Regions from separate parts of the Pantoea dispersa genome, predicted to be linked through region 1. Evidence: predicted binding sites of a transcription regulator. Region 1 holds the regulator's gene; each other region holds the start of a gene.
What was found. The regulator sigma-54, encoded in region 1, starts transcription at its own class of promoters, with help from an activator protein. The targets are predictions, from matches to a motif close to GTTGGCACANNTTTCGCTNT.

Region 2: K7H94_RS14665 (gamma-glutamyltransferase family protein) is a predicted target of sigma-54. The motif match lies at 2,269-2,288, and genes of this name have one in related genera.
Region 3: glnK (P-II family nitrogen regulator) is a predicted target of sigma-54. The motif match lies at 2,505-2,524, and genes of this name have one in related genera.
Region 4: K7H94_RS01660 (gamma carbonic anhydrase family protein) is a predicted target of sigma-54. The motif match lies at 1,937-1,956, and genes of this name have one in related genera.

The regions. Positions count from the first base shown of each region.
Region 1 is NZ_CP082346.1:3,467,785-3,473,080, forward strand. It holds gene lptC (LPS export ABC transporter periplasmic protein LptC) at 1-179, shown strand, start outside; gene lptA (lipopolysaccharide ABC transporter substrate-binding protein LptA) at 154-708, shown strand; gene lptB (LPS export ABC transporter ATP-binding protein) at 714-1,439, shown strand; gene rpoN (RNA polymerase factor sigma-54) at 1,488-2,921, shown strand; gene hpf (ribosome hibernation promoting factor) at 2,943-3,230, shown strand; gene ptsN (PTS IIA-like nitrogen regulatory protein PtsN) at 3,397-3,879, shown strand; gene rapZ (RNase adapter RapZ) at 3,932-4,786, shown strand; gene npr (PTS phosphocarrier protein NPr) at 4,783-5,055, shown strand; gene mtgA (monofunctional biosynthetic peptidoglycan transglycosylase) at 5,061-5,296, opposite strand, start outside.
Region 2 is NZ_CP082346.1:3,112,447-3,117,742, forward strand. It holds gene K7H94_RS14650 (amino acid ABC transporter permease) at 1-368, opposite strand, end outside; gene K7H94_RS14655 (transporter substrate-binding domain-containing protein) at 381-1,166, opposite strand; gene hpxU (MurR/RpiR family transcriptional regulator HpxU) at 1,361-2,200, opposite strand; gene K7H94_RS14665 (gamma-glutamyltransferase family protein) at 2,393-3,979, shown strand; gene hpxX (oxalurate catabolism protein HpxX) at 3,991-4,176, shown strand; gene K7H94_RS14675 (AtzE family amidohydrolase) at 4,173-5,296, shown strand, end outside.
Region 3 is NZ_CP082346.1:2,944,882-2,950,177, forward strand. It holds gene tesB (acyl-CoA thioesterase II) at 1-717, shown strand, start outside; gene amtB (ammonium transporter AmtB) at 790-2,079, opposite strand; gene glnK (P-II family nitrogen regulator) at 2,113-2,451, opposite strand; gene K7H94_RS13885 (SmdB family multidrug efflux ABC transporter permease/ATP-binding protein) at 2,711-4,486, opposite strand; gene K7H94_RS13890 (SmdA family multidrug ABC transporter permease/ATP-binding protein) at 4,479-5,296, opposite strand, start outside.
Region 4 is NZ_CP082346.1:340,141-345,436, reverse strand. It holds rRNA gene K7H94_RS01665 (16S ribosomal RNA) at 11-1,552, opposite strand; gene K7H94_RS01660 (gamma carbonic anhydrase family protein) at 2,045-2,599, shown strand; gene K7H94_RS01655 (DUF1488 family protein) at 2,575-2,823, opposite strand; gene aroE (shikimate dehydrogenase) at 2,820-3,638, opposite strand; gene tsaC (L-threonylcarbamoyladenylate synthase type 1 TsaC) at 3,641-4,216, opposite strand; gene K7H94_RS01640 (DNA topoisomerase family protein) at 4,219-4,767, opposite strand; gene smg (DUF494 family protein Smg) at 4,792-5,265, opposite strand; gene dprA (DNA-protecting protein DprA) at 5,237-5,296, opposite strand, start outside.

The DNA of each region.
Region 1 (5,296 bases):
CGGATAATGCTCAGGTTAATCTGGTCAGCCAGGATGTGACGTCTGACGATCAGGTCACCCTATTTGGCCGCAGTTTTAACTCCACTGGCATGAAGATGCGCGGCAACCTACGGACAAAGAATGCCGAGCTGCTTGAAAAGGTCAAAACCTCCTATGAAATTCAAAATGAACAAAAATAGCCTTAAGTTGCTGCTGGTGAGTGCGCTGCTGGCAACCAGCCTGCCGGCGCTGGCGTTAACGGGCGATTCGGACAAGCCGGTTAACATCGACTCGGTGAACCAGGCGCTCGATTTGCAGGGTAACGTCGCCACCTTTACCGGCAACGTGATCGTGACCCAGGGCACCATCAAAATTACCGCCGATAAAGTGGTGGTAACGCGTCCCGGCGGCGACAGCAACAAAACCATCGTTGATGCCTACGGCAATCCAGCCACCTTTTATCAGATGCAGGACAACGGCAAACCGGTGCAGGGGCACGCCGCCAAACTGCACTATGAGCTGGCCAACGATTTCGTCGAGCTGACCGGCAACGCCTTTATTGAGCAGCAGGACAGCAACATCAAAGGCGATCGCATCACCTATCTGGTGAAAGAGCAGAAAATGCAGGCCTACAGTCAGGGCCAGAGCAAGCGTGTCACCACCGTGCTGGTGCCGTCGCAGCTGCAGGATAAAAACGGTTCGTCTGCGAGCCCCAAAAAGAGTAACTGATCGCTATGGCCACATTAGTCGCTGAAAACCTGGCGAAAGCCTACAAAGGCCGTCGCGTAGTAGAAGATGTCAGCCTGCAGGTGAAATCCGGCGAGATTGTCGGCCTGCTGGGTCCCAACGGGGCCGGTAAAACCACCACCTTCTACATGGTGGTAGGCATCGTGCCGCGCGATGCCGGCCGCATTATTATTGATGAAGAAGATATCAGTATTCTGCCGCTGCATGCGCGCGCGCGGCGCGGCATCGGTTATCTGCCGCAGGAAGCGTCGATCTTTCGCCGTCTGAGCGTCTACGACAACCTGATGGCAGTACTGCAGGTGCGTGACGACCTGACGGAAGAGCAGCGTCAGGATCGCGCCAATGAGCTGATGGACGAGTTCCACATCGGCCATCTGCGCGACAGCATGGGCCAGGCGCTGTCAGGCGGTGAACGTCGTCGCGTCGAGATTGCCCGTGCACTGGCCGCCAATCCAAAGTTTATCCTGCTGGATGAACCTTTTGCCGGCGTTGACCCCATCTCCGTTATCGATATCAAAAAGATCATCGAACACCTGCGTGACAGCGGCCTCGGCGTGCTGATCACCGACCACAACGTGCGTGAAACGCTCGCGGTGTGTGAGCGCGCATATATCGTCAGCCAGGGCCATCTGATTGCCCACGGCACGCCAGATGAAATTCTTGCAGATGAGCAGGTTAAGCGGGTTTATTTGGGCGAAGAGTTCAGACTCTGATAAGGTGTCGGCATACCCGACATTTGCTTAGGAAATTCTAGCCGGATTATGAAGCAAGGTTTGCAACTCAGGCTCAGCCAACAGCTGGCGATGACTCCCCAGTTGCAGCAGGCAATCCGCTTGCTGCAACTCTCTACGCTTGAACTCCAGCAGGAACTGCAACTGGCGCTGGAAAGCAATCCGCTGCTTGAACAAACCGATCTGCACGATGAAGTCGACGCCCGCGAATTTCAGGAGAACGAGGCGTTAGATACCCGTGAGGCACTCGAACAGAAAGAGATGCCGGAAGAGCTGCCGCTCGATGCCTCCTGGGACGAGATCTACACGGCCGGCACGCCCTCCGGCACCGGCACCGATTACCAGGACGACGAGCTGCCGGTGTATCAGGGTGAAACCACGCAGTCGCTGCAGGACTATCTGATGTGGCAGGTGGAACTGACGCCGTTCACCGACACCGACCGCGCCATCGCTACCTCCATCGTCGATGCCATTGACGATACCGGTTATCTCACCGTCAGCTTACAGGACATTTGTGAGAGTATTGGTGACGAAGAGCTGACGCTGGAAGAGGTGGAAGCGGTGCTGAAGCGCGTACAGCGTTTCGATCCGGTGGGCGTCGGCGCACGCGATCTGCGTGACTGCCTGCTGGTACAGCTGTCGCAGTATGCGGCCGATATGCCGATGCTGAACGAAGCACGGCTGATCGTCAGCGAGCACCTCGACCTGCTGGCTAACCACGATTTCCGCAGCCTGATGCGCGTGACGCGGCTGAAAGAAGAGGTGCTGAAGGAAGCGATGCTGCTGATTCAGTCGCTCGATCCGCGCCCCGGGCAGTCCATCAATACCAGCGAGCCCGAGTATGTGATTCCCGATGTGCTGGTGCGCAAGACTGGCACACGCTGGACGGTGGAGCTGAACGCTGACAGCCTGCCGCGCCTGAAGATTAATCAGCATTACGCCGCGATGGGCGGTTCTGCGCGTAATGACAGTGACAGTCAGTTTATTCGCAGCAACTTACAGGAAGCCCGCTGGCTGATTAAGAGCCTGGAGAGCCGCAACGACACGCTGCTGAAAGTGACGCGCTGTATTGTCGAACAGCAGCAGGCGTTTTTTGAACAGGGTGAAGAGTATATGCGTCCGATGGTACTGGCGGATATCGCCCAGGCCGTGGATATGCATGAATCCACCATTTCCCGCGTCACCACGCAAAAGTATTTGCACAGCCCGCGTGGCATTTTTGAACTGAAGTATTTTTTCTCCAGTCACGTCAGCACCGAAGGCGGTGGCGAAGCCTCGTCGACGGCGATCCGTGCACTGGTGAAAAAATTAATCTCCGCGGAAAATCCCGCAAAACCCTTGAGCGACAGCAAACTGACCTCCATGTTATCTGAACAGGGCATCATGGTGGCGCGACGTACGGTTGCTAAGTATCGCGAGTCTTTATCTATACCGCCATCAAACCAGCGCAAGCAGCTGGTTTGACCGAAACAAGAAGGAAGACCTATGCAGCTAAACCTTACCGGACTGAATGTTGAGATAACCGACCCACTGCGCGAATTTGTAAATAACAAATTTGCCAAACTGGAACACTATTTTGATCGTATCAATCAGGTTTATATTGTTCTGAAAGTGGAGAAGGTGACGCAGATTGCGGAAGCAACCCTGCACGTCAACGGCGGGGAGCTGCACGCCACATCGGAAGCGGAAGACATGTACGCGGCCATCGACGGGTTGATTGACAAGCTGGCCCGTCAGCTGACCAAACACAAAGACAAACTGAAAAAACACTAACCTTCACGCTTGCAGAGTGCTGACGGGTTCAGCACTCAGAGGAGAAATGGGGCGGGTCACCGCCCCGTTTTGTCATCTGCGCAAGCGCCTGCAGTCACCTGCCCTGCCCGTTCGCGGTGTCCCGGTACGTGCCTTACGGCTATGTGAACACGCAAGTGAAACGATGATGAACAACGATCTGACACTGGAATTGAGCGCGGTCCTTTCGCTGGACTGCACCCGCAGCGGCGTACACTGCCAGAGTAAAAAGCGCGCGCTGGAAATTATCAGCGAGCTGGCCGCTAAGCAGCTCAATCTGCCGCACCAGACGCTTTTTGAAGCCATCCTGACCCGTGAACGCATGGGCAGTACCGGCATTGGCAACGGCATCGCCATCCCGCACGGCAAGCTGGAGGAGGATACGCTGCGCGCCGTTGGCGTGTTTATCAGCCTCGACCAGCCTATCGCCTTTGACGCCGTCGACAACCAGCCGGTTGACCTGCTGTTTGCCCTGCTGGTGCCCGCAGACCAGTGCAAAACCCATCTGCACACCCTGTCGCTGGTGGCGAAACGCCTGGCGGATAAAACCGTCTGCCGCCGTTTGCGCGCGGCACAGAGCGATGAAGAGCTCTACGCCATCATTACAGAAGCTCAGGAAGATCACGCTTAAGCGACAGACACTTTTACCGGCCTGCGTGCCGGTTTAACACGGGAGAAATGTGATGGTGCTGATGATCGTTAGCGGTCGGTCAGGCTCAGGAAAATCAGTCGCGCTGCGCGCCCTTGAGGATATGGGCTTCTACTGTGTCGATAACCTGCCGGTGGTGCTGCTGCCGGAGCTGGCGAACACCTTAACCGAGCGCAATATCTCAGCGGCGGTTAGCATTGACGTGCGCAACATGCCGGAATCACCGGAGGTGTTTGAGCAGGCACTGAACAATCTGCCGGAAGCGTTCTCGCCACAGCTGCTGTTTCTGGACGCCGATCGCAATACGCTGATCCGCCGCTACAGCGACACGCGCCGCCTGCATCCGCTCTCCAGCAAAAATCTGTCGCTGGAAAGCGCCATTGATGAGGAAAACGATCTGCTGGAGCCGCTGCGCTCGCGTGCCGATCTGATCATCGATACCTCAGAGATGTCGGTGCATGAGCTGGCAGAAATGCTGCGCACGCGCCTGCTGGGCAAGCGTGAGCGCGAACTCACCATGGTGTTTGAATCCTTCGGCTTCAAGCACGGCATCCCGATCGACGCCGATTACGTGTTTGACGTGCGTTTCCTGCCTAACCCGCACTGGGATCCGAAGCTGCGTCCGATGACCGGGCTCGATCGTCCGGTGGCGGCCTTCCTTGATCGTCACACCGAAGTGCATAACTTTATCTACCAGACGCGCAGCTATCTCGAGCTGTGGCTGCCGATGCTGGAAACCAATAACCGCAGCTATCTGACTGTGGCGATTGGCTGTACCGGCGGTAAGCACCGTTCGGTCTACATTGCCGAACAGCTGGCAGACTATTTCCGTTCGCGCGGTAAAAATGTGCAGTCCCGTCATCGCACCCTGGAAAAACGCAAATCATGACCGTGAAGCAAACCGTTGAGATTCGAAATAAGCTGGGTATGCATGCGCGCCCGGCGATGAAGCTGTTTGAGCTGGTGCAGAGTTTTGATGCGGAAGTGCTGCTGCGTAACGAGGCCGGTACCGAAGCCGAAGCCAGCAGCGTGATTGCGCTACTGATGCTCGACTCCGCTAAAGGCGGTCATATCGAAATCGAGGCCAGCGGCCCGCAGGAAACCCAGGCGCTGGCCGCGGTCATTGAGCTGTTTGAAGCCGGTTTTGACGAAGACTAACCGCGTCAGTGCAGCTGGTAACGGTTGAGGAAGCCCTCGCCGCCCAGCTGGCGCATCTGGCGCATAATCCACTGCTGGCGCTGACGAATGTAGCCGGACGGTGCATCCGCGCGGAAGCGAATCGGATTCGGCAGCACCGCCGCCAGCAAAGCGGCTTCCGCCATGCTCAGGCGACTGGCAGGCTTGTGGAAATAGCGCTGCGATGCCTCTTCCACACCAAACACCCCGTTCCCGAATTCCG
Region 2 (5,296 bases), 360 kb from region 1:
GCTTCCCACTGCCCGCGCGGCGTGACCTGGATACCGGCACGGATGATTTCAGTGCTATAGGCGCCAAGGTTAATCAGCATCGCCAGCAGCGCCGCTTCACCGGCCGTCAGTTTCAGCCCGAGATTAGGCAGACCAAACACGATAAAAAACAGCTGTACCACAAACGGCGTGTTGCGAATCAGCTCGACGTAGATGCCCCACAGGCGGCTGGCCCAGCCCGGTTTGCCGCTGCGCAGCGCCGCGCCGAGAATACCCAGTCCGACACCGCCCACCGTCGCCAGCACCGTAAGCTGCACCGTGACCCACAGTCCGGCCAGCAGCTCTGGCCAGTGCGGCCAGAGATCTGCAAAGTTAAGTTGCCCAATCATTGGCCGTTCCTGTTATGCGCCGAGGTTGGCAGGCAGCGGCGCTTTCAGCCACTCTTCCGACAGCTTGTTCAGCGTGCCGTCTTTAATACCCTGCTCAATCAGTGCGTTCACTTTCTCTTTCAGCGCTGGCTCATTCTTTTTCAGGCCGATAAAGCACGGTGAATCTTTCAGCATAAACTGCGGCACCGGGGCTTTTTCCGCGTTCTGGCGCGCAATCGCCGCGACCACCAGGTTACCGGTGGCGACATACTGCACCTGACCGGAGAGATAGGCGGACAGCGTGGTGTTGTTATCTTCGTAGCGCTTCACCTGGGCATCTTTCGGGGCGACATCGCTCAGCACCATGTCCTCTACCGCACCGCGCGTTACGCCAATCGATTTACCGCTCAGCGCCGCCGCATCTTTCAGCGTCTCGCCTTTCGGGCCGAACACGCCGAGGAAGAACGGTGCGTAGGCGCGGCTGAAGTCGATCACTTTTTCGCGCTCGGCGTTTTTGCCCATGCTGGAGATCACCAGGTCGACCTTGTCGGTCTGCAGATACGGTACGCGGTTGGCACTGGTCACCGGCACCAGCTGCAACTTCAGTTTCATCTGCTTCGCGAGGTATTTCGCCATGTCGATGTCATAGCCCTGCGGCTGCAAATCGGTACCGACCGAGCCAAACGGCGGGAAGTCCTGCGGCACCGCCACGCGAATCACGCCACGCTTCTGGATATCCTGCAGCTGATCGGCCATGGCGCTGCCTGCCTGCGCCAGCAGCAATGCTGCCCCTGCTACTGCCAGTAATACTTTGTTCATTATGCACCCCGGTGAGTTAATGGTGAAACAAAAGATTCTTGATAAATTGATTTGCAACTAATGTGCCAACCACAACGGGCAGCAAACGCAGCGGCTAAGCGGAGGATTTAAGGCGATTAAGGGCGCATCTTAACGGGGAGCACCCCGTTAGCAGACGCGATCAAAAAAGGTGCAAAGCACCAAAACGGTGCCCTTTAGCGGTGTTCCAGCTCGTCGAGCTGCTGGTAAAGATCGGCAATCTGATGAATGCGCTGACGCCCCTGCGACAGCATTTCGTGCAGTAGCGCGTTGGCCAGCAGGTTGATCAGGCTCATTGCCGAGGCGTAGCTGTCAAAGGCGGAAACGCTGTCGAGCGGTGCGCACAGCTGCCAGCGCGCCAGGGTGAGAATGCCCTGCGCCTGCGGTTCGCACAGCACCAGCACCGGGATGCCGCTCTGCTGCAGCTGCTGCATCAGTGGACGAATGATGCGTGGCCGGCGGCGAAACGCCATCACCACCACCACATCTTCCGGCGTCATGTCCACCAGCTCTTCGCCCAGCGTCTGGCCTGGCTGCGGCAACACCTGCACCTGAGCGCGCGCCTGCAGCAGCTGCTGACGCAGGTGCAGCGCCACCGGATACGCGTTGCGCATCCCAATGATGAACACCCGCCGTGCGGCGCCAAGCGCGGCAATCACCTCGCTAAACTGCCGGGCGTCAATGCTGTTGACCCACTGCGTCAGGTTCGCCATCTCCTGCTTGTAATGACGTGACAGCAGCGTGTTGCCCTGCACCGCATCGCGGTTATCGGTCAGCGGCATTCCGCTCTGGCGCAGGGTGCGCAGCTCATCACGCATGTCTTTGTATTTTTCATAGCCGAGGCGTTTGAACAGCCGGCTTACCGTGGCCTTTGATACGCCGCTGAGCCGCGCCAGCTCAGCGCTGTTATAGCTAATCAGATCATCAAAGTGGTCAAACACAAAGTCAGCAATGCGCTGCTCCTGCGGCGACAGTTGCGGATAGTGACTGCGAAGGCGTTCATCGAGCTGTTTCATCATCGGTCCTGTAACTTTCGTTTCATCACAAGCTAGCATAAATCGATCCAGGCTGGCGTAACACCAAAACTGGAACGGCTCTTGCTTTACCATTAGTACAGACTGGTAGCGGCGCAATTTGTTGCGCTTGTTTTCCCTATCCAGCGCGCCAAATCGCGCCGCTACCAAAGAATAATCCGGGAACAGTTCATTATGATTCAAAGCAATATGGCCCCGATGGGCATGGCGGTGACGCCACATCACCTTGCCAGCGAAAGCGCACTGGCGGTTCTGCGTGAAGGCGGCAACGCGCTGGAAGCCATGGTGGCCGCCGCGGCGACCATTGCGGTGGTCTACCCACACATGAATGGCCTCGGCGGCGACGGCTTCTGGCTGGTGGTGCCGCCCAGCGGCGATCCAATTGCTATCGATGCCAGCGGCGCCGCCGGCTCGCTGGCGCACCCCGACTTTTATCACGGTGAGAGCCATATTCCGCATCGCGGCCCTAAAGCGGCACTGACGGTTGCCGGCACCGTCAGCGGCTGGCAGGAGGCGCTGACGCTGGCGCACGAACTGGGCGCGACGCCGCTGCCGCTGAGCCGTTTGCTGCGCGATGCGATTCGCTATGCGGCCGATGGCATTCCGGTCACCGCCTCGCAGGCGGCAGCGACGGCGGCAAAACAGCATGAGCTGCAACATCAGCCCGGTTTTGCCGCCACCTTTCTGCCTGATGGCGCACCGCCCGCCGCCGGCAGTCGTTTTACCCAGCCGGCGCTGGCGCAGACGCTGAGCGTGCTGAGCGAGCAAGGACTGGAGAGCTTTTATCGCGGTGAGCTGGCGCACCATCTGGCGCGCGAAATGGGCGCGCTCGGCATGCCGATTACGCTGGACGATTTACACCGGCAGCGCGCCCGGCGCTGCACGCCGCTGCACCTCGCGCACAGCGAAGGCGATATCTGGAACATAACGCCGCCAACGCAGGGGCTGGTATCGCTGGCGATCCTCGGGATCACCGATCGTCTGGCGATGGCCGACGCCAGTGAAGCGCAGACGGTGCACCGCATCGTTGAAGCCACCAAACAGGCCTTTGCCTTGCGCGATCAACACATCACCGATCCGCGTCACATGGCGATTGATGTGCAGTCGCTGCTGAATGCCGATTATCTCGGCACGCTGGCCGCGCAGGTGCGGGACGATCGCGCCGCGCCCTGGGGCACCGGACGCGGACCGGGCGATACCGTGTGGATGGGGGTGATGGACAGCAGCGGCCTGGCGGTCTCCTTTATCCAGAGCATTTACCACGAATTTGGCAGCGGCGTCGTGCTGCCCGGCACCGGTATTACCTGGCAAAACCGTGGCGCGGCGTTCAGCCTGCAGCCGGATCACCTGCTGACGCTGGCACCGGGCAAACAGCCGTTCCATACGCTCAATCCAGCGGCGGCGCGCCTGAAGGATGGCCGCACGCTGGTGTACGGCTCAATGGGCGGTGATGGCCAGCCGCAAACCCAGGCAGCGATCTTTACCCGCTATGTCATTCAGAGCCAGCCGCTGCAGCAGGCGGTCAGCGCACCGCGCTGGCTACTTGGCCGCACGTGGGGCCAATCCTCGGACTCCCTCAAGCTGGAGGCGCGCATCGCGCCTGAAACCGTGCAGCAACTGCGCGCGCTCGGTCATGAGGTCGAACTGCTGGCTGAATACAGTGAAGTGGTGGGCCACGCTGGCGCCATCGTCAGACACAACAATGGCATGCTGGAAGGCGCGTTTGATCCGCGCAGCAACGGCAGCGCTGCCGGTTTTTAACGGAGACAATCATGAGTGCACAACCGGACTGGGCAACCTATATCGCCCAAATGGAACAGATTCTGGCGCTGGAGCTGGACGACACGCGCCGCGCCGAACTGCTGACGCAGTTTAACCGTATCGCCGCGATGGCGCAGCCGCTGATGGCGCTGCCGCTGGACGATCGCCTGGAAGTGGCGGGAGTGTTTCATCCATGACGCTGGCAGCCTTATCGATTAGCCAGCTGCAGCAGGCACTGGCGCAGGGCGATCTCAGCGCGCGCGACATCGCACAGCAGACGCTGGCCGCCATTGAACAGCATAACCCGGCCATCAACGCCTGGACCGCCGTCACCGCGCAGCGCATGCTGCGGGAAGCCGATCGGCTGGATCAGCAGTGTCAGCGCGGCGAGCCGCTGCCGGCGCTGGCTGGCATTCCCTATGCGGTAAAAAACCTGTTTGACGTCGCCGGTCACAGCACGCTTGCCGGTGCCAGCCTGTTCAGCGAGCGACCGGTGGCACAGCAGGATGCGTGGGCGGTCTCTCAGCTGCAGCAGAGCGGCGCGCTGCTCTCCGGCATGCTGAATATGGACGCCTACGCCTACGGCTTTACCACCGAGAACACCCATTATGGTGCCACCCGCAACCCGCGCGATCTGTCGCGCGTGGCCGGCGGTTCATCTGGCGGTTCCGCGGCAGCCGTCGCTGCCGGGCTGGTGCACTTTTCACTCGGCACCGACACCAACGGCTCGATTCGCGTGCCTGCTTCGCTGTGCGGCATTTTCGGCCTGAAACCTACCTTTGGTCGTCTGTCGCGCAGCGGCAGCCATCCGTTTGTCGCCAGCCTCGATCACATCGGTCCGTTTGCCCGCTCGGTGGAAGATTTGAGTCTGGTCTACGATGCGCTGCAGGGCGGCGACGCCAGCGATGCGTTTCAGGCGGCGCGCCCTGCGGAACCGGTCAGTGACAGGCTCTCTGCAGGCAGCGAAAAGCTGCGCAGCGCGGTACTGGGCGGCTTTTTTGCTGACTGGTGCAGCGATGAGGCGCGCGCGGCGGTGACGGTAGCGGCCAGCGCGCTCGGCGCGACAGAAGAAGTGACGCTGCCCCAGGCCGAACTGGCGCGCTCGGCCGCGTTTATCATGACCGCCGCGGAAGGCGGCAATCATTATCTGCCAGCGCTGCGCACCCAGCCAGAACGCTTTGAGCCGAATTCACGCGAACGCCTGCTGGCTGGCGCGATGCTGCCCGCCGCGTGGTATGTGCAGGCCCAGCGTTTCCGCCGTCACTTCCAGCAGCAGGTGCTGCCGCTGTTCGACCATTATGATGTGCTGATCGCCCC
Region 3 (5,296 bases), 520 kb from region 1:
ACCGTGCCGGAAGCCCGTATCATTCACTCCTTCCACAGCTACTTTCTGCGCCCGGGCGACAGCCAGAAAGCCATTATTTACGATGTGGAAACCCTGCGCGACGGTAAAAGCTTCAGCGCCCGCCGCGTCAGCGCCGTACAAAATGGTCAGCCGATCTTCTACATGACCGCCTCCTTTCAGGCACCGGAAAATGGCTTCGAACATCAGAACAGCATGCCGCAGGTGCCGGGACCCGATAACCTGCCCTCCGAGCAGGATCTCGCCCACCGGCTGGCTGCGCACCTGCCGCTCAAGCTGAAAGAAAAATTCCTCGCCGAGCGCCCACTGGATATCCGTCCGGTGCAGATCCACAATCCGCTGAAAGGCCACGTTGATGAGCCGCTGCGCCAGGTCTGGGTGCGTGCCAATGGCCAGCTGCCGGACGATCGCCGCATTCATCAATATCTGCTGGGCTACGCTTCCGATCTCAACTTTCTGCCGGTCGCGCTGCAGCCGCATGGCAAAGGCTTCCTTGAGCCGGATATGCAGGTGGCGACGATTGACCACTCCATGTGGTTCCACCGTCCATTCGACCTCTCCGAGTGGCTCCTGTACAGCGTGGTAAGCACCTCAGCGTCCGGCGCGCGCGGCTTCGTGCGCGGTGAGTTCTTCAGCCAGGACGGCACGCTGGTGGCGACGACGGTGCAGGAAGGGGTGATGCGTCAGCGCGAAGCATAAAAAAAGGGGCGATTATCTCGCCCCTTTCTCATCATTATAGTTATAGCGCACTGCTCTTCTGCCAGCCGGCACTTACTGGTTGTAAGCGTTCTCGCCGTGGCTGTTCACATCCAGACCTTCACGTTCCTGTTCTTCCGGTACGCGCAGGCCAACAATCATATCTGCCAGCTTGAAGCCGATGAAGGCGACCACGCCAGACCAGACGATGGTCAGGCCACAGCTGAACAGCTGAACCCAAACCTGATGGCCCATAGTCACGCCTTCTGCGTAGCCCACGCCGCCCAGTGACGAGGAGGCAAACACGCCGGTCAGGACACAACCGAGGATACCGCACACGCCGTGCACACCGAACACGTCGCACGGGTCATCCACGCGCAGCCATTTCTTCAGCGTTGTCACACCCCAGATACCTGCCAGGCCACCGGCCAGACCGATAATCAGTGCGCCGCCGACGCCGACATAACCACAGGCTGGCGTGATGGCAACCAGACCGGCGATGAAGCCAGAAGACGCACCCAGCAGTGAAGGCTTACCGCGCAGCGCCCACTCACCGAACACCCACGACAGCACGGCACCCGCAGTGGCCACCACGGTATTCAGGAAGGCCAGCGCCGCGATTTCGTTCGCGGAAGACGCAGAGCCGGCGTTGAAACCGAACCAGCCAACGTACAGAATCGCGGTACCGGTAAACACCATCGGCAGGTTATGCGGTTTGAACGCTTCTTTACCGAAGCCAGCACGCTTGCCTACCAGGTAAGCACCAACCAGACCGGCAACGGCGGCGTTGATGTGCACCACGGTACCGCCAGCGAAGTCCAGCGCGCCATCCTGTGCCAGGAAGCCGCCAGCCCACACCATATGTGCGATAGGCAGATAGGCCAGCGTCAGCCACACCAGTACGAAAATCAGTACCGCAGAGAAGCGAATACGCTCAGCCAGCGAACCAACAATCAGCCCCACGGTGATACAGGCAAAGGAAGCCTGGAACGCCACGTGAATGTACTGATAGAAGCTGCCCATCACCGCTTTCAGCTCAATATTTTTCAGCATCGCCCACTGGAAGTTACCGAAGAAGGCGTTGCCTTCGCTGAACGCCAGCGAGTAGCCGTAGACGATCCACAGTACGCACACTAACGCGAACGTCACCGCGACCTGCGTCAGCATCGACAGCACGTTTTTGCCGCGAATCAGGCCGCCGTAAAACAGGGCAATGCCGGGAATTGTCATGAACAGTACCAGCGCGGTACAAATCATCATAAACGCGTTATCGGCTTTATCCGCTACGGCAGGCGCAGCTGCCATCGCAAGAGACGGTAACAGCGCCAGGCTGGTGAGGCCCAACTTAGTCATTACTTTATTCATTTCTTTCCATCCCATCACAATTCAGAGCCCCAGTTACAGTGCTGCTTCGTCGGTCTCGCCGGTACGAATACGAATCACGCGCTGCAGTTCCGCGACGAAAATTTTGCCGTCGCCAATTTTGCCGGTGTACGCGGCTTTGCTGATCACATCCACCACTTCATCCAGCTGATCGTCCGCAATCGCAATATCGATTTTTACTTTTGGCAGGAAGTTAACGCTGTACTCGGCACCGCGGTACAGTTCTGCATGGCCTTTCTGACGACCGAAGCCTTTCACTTCGGTCACGGTCAGGCCCTGAATGCCAATGGAGGATAAGGCTTCACGCACGTCCTCCAGCTTAAATGGTTTGATTACCACGGTAACCAGCTTCATACGTTCCCCTCCGGATATAAAAATAGGTGAGTCTTCGCGGACACGCAGAGAGTTAAGCAAAGGCTGTGCCACAAATGGCAAAAGTGGGCGCTAAGGCTGCCGGGCGCAGAGTATCGCGCTCCGGTATGGCGTAACGGGCAAGGTTTTCACTCGGAAAAACAGAAAGGTGGGACTTTACTGCACTCCTTTGGTGCTTGCGGCCTCAAAGGAGTGCATCAATACAGAACATTCCGATAAATCTGCGCAAAAAAGGTGCAAATCACCCCTCTGCCGTTGCGGGTATGCCCGCCGCGAGTTCATCGCCAGCCTGCTGCAGCTGGTACATCTGCCAGTAACGGCCCTGCTGCGCCAGCAGTTCGGTGTGTGTGCCGCGTTCGACTACCTGACCACGGTGCAGCACCAGAATCTGATCCGCTTCGGTGATGGTGGAAAGACGGTGAGCAATCACCACCAGTGTGCTGTGCTGGCGCAGCGTGCGCAGCGCCTGCTGAATCGCCTGCTCGGTGCCTGAGTCGATATTGGCAGTGGCCTCATCGAGGATCAGAATCTGCGGCAGCGACACCAGCACGCGTGCCAGCGCCAGCAGCTGCTTCTGCCCGACCGACAGCGTGTTCCCCTGCTCACCGAGCCGGGTATGAATACCGTCGCGCATCGCGCGGGCCAGCGGTGCCAGCTGCACCTTCTCCAGCGCGCGCCACACGTCCTCTTCGCTGATATCGCGTCCCAAACGCACGTTGGCCAGCAGCGTATCGGCCAGTACCACCGGATCCTGTTGCACCATCGCCACGCTGCCGCGCAGCACATCGTGCGTCAGCTGGCGCAGCGGGCGGCCATCCAGTTCTATGCTGCCGCGCGTCACCGGATAGTAGCCCATCAGCAGATTGGCTAAGGTGCTTTTGCCGCTGCCGGTGTGGCCGACCAGTGCCACGAAGCCGCGCGCCGGCACCTCGAGATCGATATGGCTGAGCACGTCGCGGTTGTCGCGGTAGGCAAAGCTGACATCGCGCAGGGTGATACGCCCGGAAGCCAGCGGCTGAGCGTCACTGCCGTAGCCCTGCTGCGCCGCATCCATCAGTTCAAAAATACGCTCGCCCGACACCACCGCCTGCTGCAGCATTGACTGCTGCGTGGTGAGCTCAATCAGTGGCTCGTTAAGGCGGCCAAGATAAGTGATAAAGGCATAGAGCACGCCAACCTCAAACACGCCCGGCGTAGCAAAGCTGAACAGCATCAGCAGACCGCACAAAATCAGTGCAGAAAACAGGCTGAGCAGCGGACGCAGCAGAAAGCCGTCCAGCCGCAGCGTCTCCATCCGCGCCAGATAGTGTGAACGGCTGGCTTCGCCCATGCGCTCGCCAAAGCGTGCCTGCTGGCGAAACTGCTGGATCACGCTCATGCCGTTAATCACTTCGTTGAAGCCATTATTGATTTCGGCCAGATAGCTACGTACGCGGCGCGCAATCGGCGTGCTGTAGCGCTGATAGATCAGCATCACCGTTAACACCAGCGGGAAAATCACCAGCGCCACCAGCGCCATACGCCAGTCGAGTGCAAACATCGCCACCAGCATCGCGCCAATCAGCGCAGCGCTGCGCAGCACAGTGGCCACCACCGTGACGTAAAGATCTTTGATCACTTCGGTGTCGTTGGTGACGCGCGAAATAATCTGCCCTACCGGCTGGGTATCGAAGGCACTGAGCGGCTGGCGCAGCGCCGCATTCATCACGTCGACGCGCAGCTGCTGCACAACGCCAATCGCCGCGCGGTTAAACAGCAGCGCCTGGATATAGTGCAGACCCGCTGCCAGCAGCTGTAGCAGCACAAAGCCCACCAGCAGCCCGGCCACGATGCCCCACGGCATCTGGTGTTTTGCCACCAGGTTATCGATAAAATAGCTCACCAGCACCGGACCGGTGACTTCGGCAGCAGCAGCGATCCACAGCATGCCGACGGCCAGCCACAGCGATTTGCGCCACGGTTTACCGTAAGCCAGCAGGCGTTTCAGCGTTGGCCATAAGCGTTGCGATTTAGCCATGGTCGGCTCCCTGTTCTGACTCGTCCTCATCCAGCGCGGCTTCCAGCTGCTGATAGCGATACATATCGCGATACCAGCCCGGCTGCGCCGCCAGCGTATCGTGATCGCCGCGCTGTGCCACTGCGCCCTGCTGCAATACCAGAATCTCGCTGGCTTCGGTCAGCGCCGACAGCCGATGCGCGCTGATGATCAGCGTGCGCCCTTTGCCCCACAGGCGCAGGTTATGCAGGATTTCATGTTCGGTACGGCCATCAACCGCCGACAGCGCATCGTCGAGGATCAGAATCTCCGCGTTGAGCAACAGCGCACGCGCAATGGCGATGCGCTGTTTCTGCCCGCCAGAGAGCATGACGCCGCGCTCGCCCACTTCGGTCGCGTACCCCTGCGGCAGACGCAGAATGTCATCGTGCACGCAGGCCATCTGCGCCACGCGCTCGATCTCTTCCTGCGTTGCCTCCGGGCGGCCCAGCGCCAGGTTATTCGCAACGGTATCGGAAAACAGGAACGGCGTCTGGCTGACCACCGCCAGCCGGCTGCGCCAGCTGTCCAACCGCAGCTGCGGCAGCGGAATGGCGTGATAGCAAATCTCGCCCTGATCGATATCAAAATGGCGCTGAATCAGGCTCAGCAGCGTGCTTTTGCCGCAGCCGGTAGGCCCGCACAGCCCAAGCATCTGCCCGGGTTGTAGCTGGAAATGCACGTTGCTCAGCACCGGCGCGCTGCTCGCCGGATAGTGGAAGGCGCGGATCGCCACCTGCAGCACGCCCGCATCCGCCGGCAGTGGCTGCTGACCATCTTCAACCGCAGGCG
Region 4 (5,296 bases), 890 kb from region 1:
TATCTTCAGGTAAGGAGGTGATCCAACCGCAGGTTCCCCTACGGTTACCTTGTTACGACTTCACCCCAGTCATGAATCACAAAGTGGTAAGCGCCCTCCCGAAGGTTAAGCTACCTACTTCTTTTGCAACCCACTCCCATGGTGTGACGGGCGGTGTGTACAAGGCCCGGGAACGTATTCACCGTAGCATTCTGATCTACGATTACTAGCGATTCCGACTTCATGGAGTCGAGTTGCAGACTCCAATCCGGACTACGACGCACTTTATGAGGTCCGCTTGCTCTCGCGAGGTCGCTTCTCTTTGTATGCGCCATTGTAGCACGTGTGTAGCCCTGGCCGTAAGGGCCATGATGACTTGACGTCATCCCCACCTTCCTCCGGTTTATCACCGGCAGTCTCCTTTGAGTTCCCGGCCGAGCCGCTGGCAACAAAGGATAAGGGTTGCGCTCGTTGCGGGACTTAACCCAACATTTCACAACACGAGCTGACGACAGCCATGCAGCACCTGTCTCAGAGTTCCCGAAGGCACCAAAGCATCTCTGCTAAGTTCTCTGGATGTCAAGGCCAGGTAAGGTTCTTCGCGTTGCATCGAATTAAACCACATGCTCCACCGCTTGTGCGGGCCCCCGTCAATTCATTTGAGTTTTAACCTTGCGGCCGTACTCCCCAGGCGGTCGACTTAACGCGTTAGCTCCGGAAGCCACGCCTCAAGGGCACAACCTCCAAGTCGACATCGTTTACGGCGTGGACTACCAGGGTATCTAATCCTGTTTGCTCCCCACGCTTTCGCACCTGAGCGTCAGTCTTCGTCCAGGGGGCCGCCTTCGCCACCGGTATTCCTCCAGATCTCTACGCATTTCACCGCTACACCTGGAATTCTACCCCCCTCTACGAGACTCAAGCCTGCCAGTTTCAAATGCAGTTCCCAGGTTAAGCCCGGGGATTTCACATCTGACTTAACAGACCGCCTGCGTGCGCTTTACGCCCAGTAATTCCGATTAACGCTTGCACCCTCCGTATTACCGCGGCTGCTGGCACGGAGTTAGCCGGTGCTTCTTCTGCGGGTAACGTCAATCGGCAAGGTTATTAACCTCACCGCCTTCCTCCCCGCTGAAAGTACTTTACAACCCGAAGGCCTTCTTCATACACGCGGCATGGCTGCATCAGGCTTGCGCCCATTGTGCAATATTCCCCACTGCTGCCTCCCGTAGGAGTCTGGACCGTGTCTCAGTTCCAGTGTGGCTGGTCATCCTCTCAGACCAGCTAGGGATCGTCGCCTAGGTGAGCCATTACCCCACCTACTAGCTAATCCCATCTGGGCACATCCGATGGTGTGAGGCCCGAAGGTCCCCCACTTTGGTCTCGCGACGTTATGCGGTATTAGCTACCGTTTCCAGTAGTTATCCCCCTCCATCGGGCAGTTTCCCAGACATTACTCACCCGTCCGCCACTCGCCACCCAAAGAGCAAGCTCTTCTGTGCTGCCGTTCGACTTGCATGTGTTAGGCCTGCCGCCAGCGTTCAATCTGAGCCATGATCAAACTCTTCAATTTAAAGTTTGATTTGCTGCAACCAGTGCAGCGATGCTCTGTGAATTAAACTTCGTAATGAATTACGTGTTCACTCAGCAAAGACTTGATATTTTTTACGTCCGGAGACGCTGATATCAATCCTGCGAGTGCCCACACAGATTGTCTGATAAATTGTTAAAGAGCGGTGCGACGCGGCGTTCGGCCTGCTGTCGCGAGGTGGCGTATATTACGCTTTCCTCCTTCAGAGTCAAACACTTTTTTCAGCGTTTTTCTCCGGCGGGGTGAATCGCTTCACGCCCTGCTGAGCCGCCTACGTTGCCGCTTTGCCGTCTCAGTGGTGGCGCATTATAGGGATCCGGATTTTTTGCACAACCCCTTTTTTCGATCTTTTTTATCGACTGGCGAGTTTTCACTCTTTTCGCTGCGATCGCGAGCGATCCGCGCAAAAATCAGCTTGTTTACCCGCACCGGAAGTCGCAGGCTAGCGGGAAACATTAAAAAAGGAGAAATAGAATGTCTGTAGCCCTGCGCCCTTATAAGCAACATATTCCCCATACCGGTGAGCGCGTGATGGTGGATAGCAGCAGCGTGGTCGTTGGCGAAGTCGAGCTGGCTGATGATGTCAGCATCTGGCCACTGGTAGCAATCCGCGGTGACGTGAATAAAGTAGTGATTGGTAAACGCAGCAATATCCAGGATGGCAGCGTGCTGCACGTTACGCATAAATCCAGCAGTAATCCCGATGGCTTTCCATTGGTCATCGGTGAAGACGTAACAGTAGGACACAAAGCAATGCTGCACGGCTGCACCATTGGCAACCGCGTGCTGGTGGGTATGGGCTCGATCCTGCTGGATGGCGCGATCGTCGAAGATGAGGTGATGATTGGCGCCGGCAGCCTGGTGCCACCCGGTAAACGCCTGCAAAGCGGCTATCTCTATTTAGGCAGCCCGGTGAAGCAGATCAGGCCACTAAGCGAAGCGGAAATAGCCGGACTGCTTTATTCGGCCAGTAATTATGTCGGCTGGAAAGATGAATACCTGGCTCAGGGCAGCCACAGCCAGCCCTGATCGTCGGCCTGCTCCGCCCGGAGCAGCTGCTCGGCCTCTTCCTCCAGATCCCAGCGATGCGCGCTAAACAGCGCCATCGCCTCTCCGGCACCAAAGCGCTGCTGCAGCGCCGGCAGCGATATTGCGCAGGTTAGTCCCATACCATTTACTAATACCGGGAACAGCACCGCCTGCCGGACTGCGTCCCAGCTTTCCCGATCGGGAAACTGGATAGCCTGATTCATGCCTGCATCGCCTGTTTAAGTTGATCGATGACCGGCGCGATCTCCGGCATAACGCCATGCCACAGCTGAAACGCATGCGCCGCCTGGCCCACCAGCATGCCGAGTCCATCCGCCAGCTGCTGTGTGCCGTGCTGCTGGCACCACGCCAGAAATGGCGTCAGCCCCTGCTGATAAAACATGTCGTAACAGCGCACCTGCGCATCAATCAGCGTAACCGGCAGCGGCGGCACGTCGCCCGCTACGCCGCTGGAGGTGGCATTGATGATCAGATCAAAACGTTCACCGGCCAGTTGATCAAAACTCATCGCCTGGATCGCCCCACTGTGCTGGAAAAGCTCAGCCAGCTGTTGCGCGCGTTCTGCCGTGCGGTTTACCACCACCAGCGCGCAGCCCGTCGAGAGCAGCGGCAGGATCACCCCACGCGCCGCACCGCCCGCGCCCACCAGCAGAATGCGATCGCCCGGCCGGATCAGCTGCAGCCGTTGCAGATCGCTCAGCAGGCCGATGCCGTCCGTGTTATCACCCAGAATCGAACCATCGGCTCTCTTCTTTAAGGTATTAACCGCGCCGGATAATGCCGCGCGTTCGCTGAGCTCATCCGCGAATTCCCATGCCTGCTGTTTAAACGGCAGCGTAACATTGGCGCCTTTGCCACCAGCCGCAAAAAACGCCTCTATCGCCTGCGGGAACCCTTCCAGCGGTGCGCAGATGCGTCCGTAGGGATGTTCAATACCGGTCTGCTCAGCAAAAGCGGCGTGAATAAACGGAGATTTGCTGTGGGCGATGGGATGACCAAAAACGGCAAACTTTTCCATAATCAGCCCTGACGAATGAGTTCACCGCTAATAGCATCGCGGATTTCAGAAGGATTCAGGCGACCGCCGGTGGCCGCCTGCAACACCGGGAACTGCGAGCCAAACTGCTCTGCCACTTCGGCGGCGCTGCGGCACGGCGGCTGACCGGTTAAATTCGCGCTGGTTGAGACCAGCGGCTTGCCAAATCCGCGACACAGCGCCTGAACCTGCGGATGATCGCTGACGCGAATCGCCAGCGAATCAAAGCGGCCGGTTAACCAGCGCGGCGTATGCGGCGAAGCAGGCACCACATAGGTGACCGGACCCGGCCAGCTGGCAAACATACGTTCGCGCTGCAGCACGGTGAGTTCGCGATCGGCAATATAAGGCTCGAGCTGCGCATAATCAGCGGCGATCAGGATCAGCCCCTTTTCTACCGGGCGCTGTTTCAGCTCCAGCAGGGCCATCACCGCGCTTTCGCTGTCCGGATCGCAGCCAAGGCCGAATACGGCTTCGGTAGGGTAAGCAATCACTTGCTGTTGCTGAAGTTGTTCGATGCAGAAGTCGAGGCTTCCGGGTGCATGCTGGCTCTGGTTCATGATCACTCTTCATCCTGGGCGATGGGCTTGCCGCAGCGTTTGCTGGCGCAGAAGCGCTTCATGCCCTGTGCGGTTTTCTTTTCTATTAATAACGGGAACTGGCAATGGGGGCAGACACCTTCCAGCGGCGTGGCGTTGATCGCGAACTGGCAGTCGGGATATCGATCGCAGGCATGGAAGGTTTTGCCATAGCGTGAACGGCGCTGCACCAGCTTGCCGCTGGCGCACTGCGGGCAGGCAATTGCGGTTTCGTCCGGCTTATCGATGGTTTCCGTGTAATCACACTCCGGATAGTGGCTACAGCCGACAAACATGCCGAATCGCCCCTGGCGCAGCACTTTGTCCGCACCACACTGCGGGCAGGCATGGCCTTCCAGCACTTTGACAATATGGCCATCACCCTGGCTTTTCAGCGGGCGAATATAGTCGCAGGTTGGATAATTCACACAGCCGAGAAAAGGCCCGTGTTTGCCGGCACGTATCACTAATTCTGCCCCGCAGGCGGGGCAGGGATCGTGTTTACGCACGGTAAATAGTGCTGGTTTACTCATATTACCGAATGCATTAATCGCAAATTAATGCAGCATACCTTCATTGACGTCGAATAACAGTTCTTCCATCTGCTGATAGGCATTTTCACAGCCGGGGATGTTAAACAGCACCATCAGCACCACCCATTTGAGATCTTCCAGATCGAATTCCAGCGTATCAAGCGCCATAACCCGTTCGATGACCATTTCGCGCGTTTCCATATTCAGCACCTGGATTTGCTCCAGGAACAGAATAAAACCACGACACTCGGCATCTAAACGCTGGCTCTCTTCTTCCGTGTAGATTCGCATGGAGAGCGGATCGTTAGCCAGCAACACTGGCGCGACCAGACCATCCTGATAATCCGCTAACCGCTCAAGCCAATTCAACGCATTGTAGATATCTTCGCGATGAAAACCGGCATCGGTTAAGTCATCGGTCAATTTATCCTGGTCAACGCGCATTTCAGCCTCGTTGTGGATATACGTCTCAAACAAGTACATAAGTACGTCGAACATGGCATGCCCTCCTCAATCGGACATAGCCGCC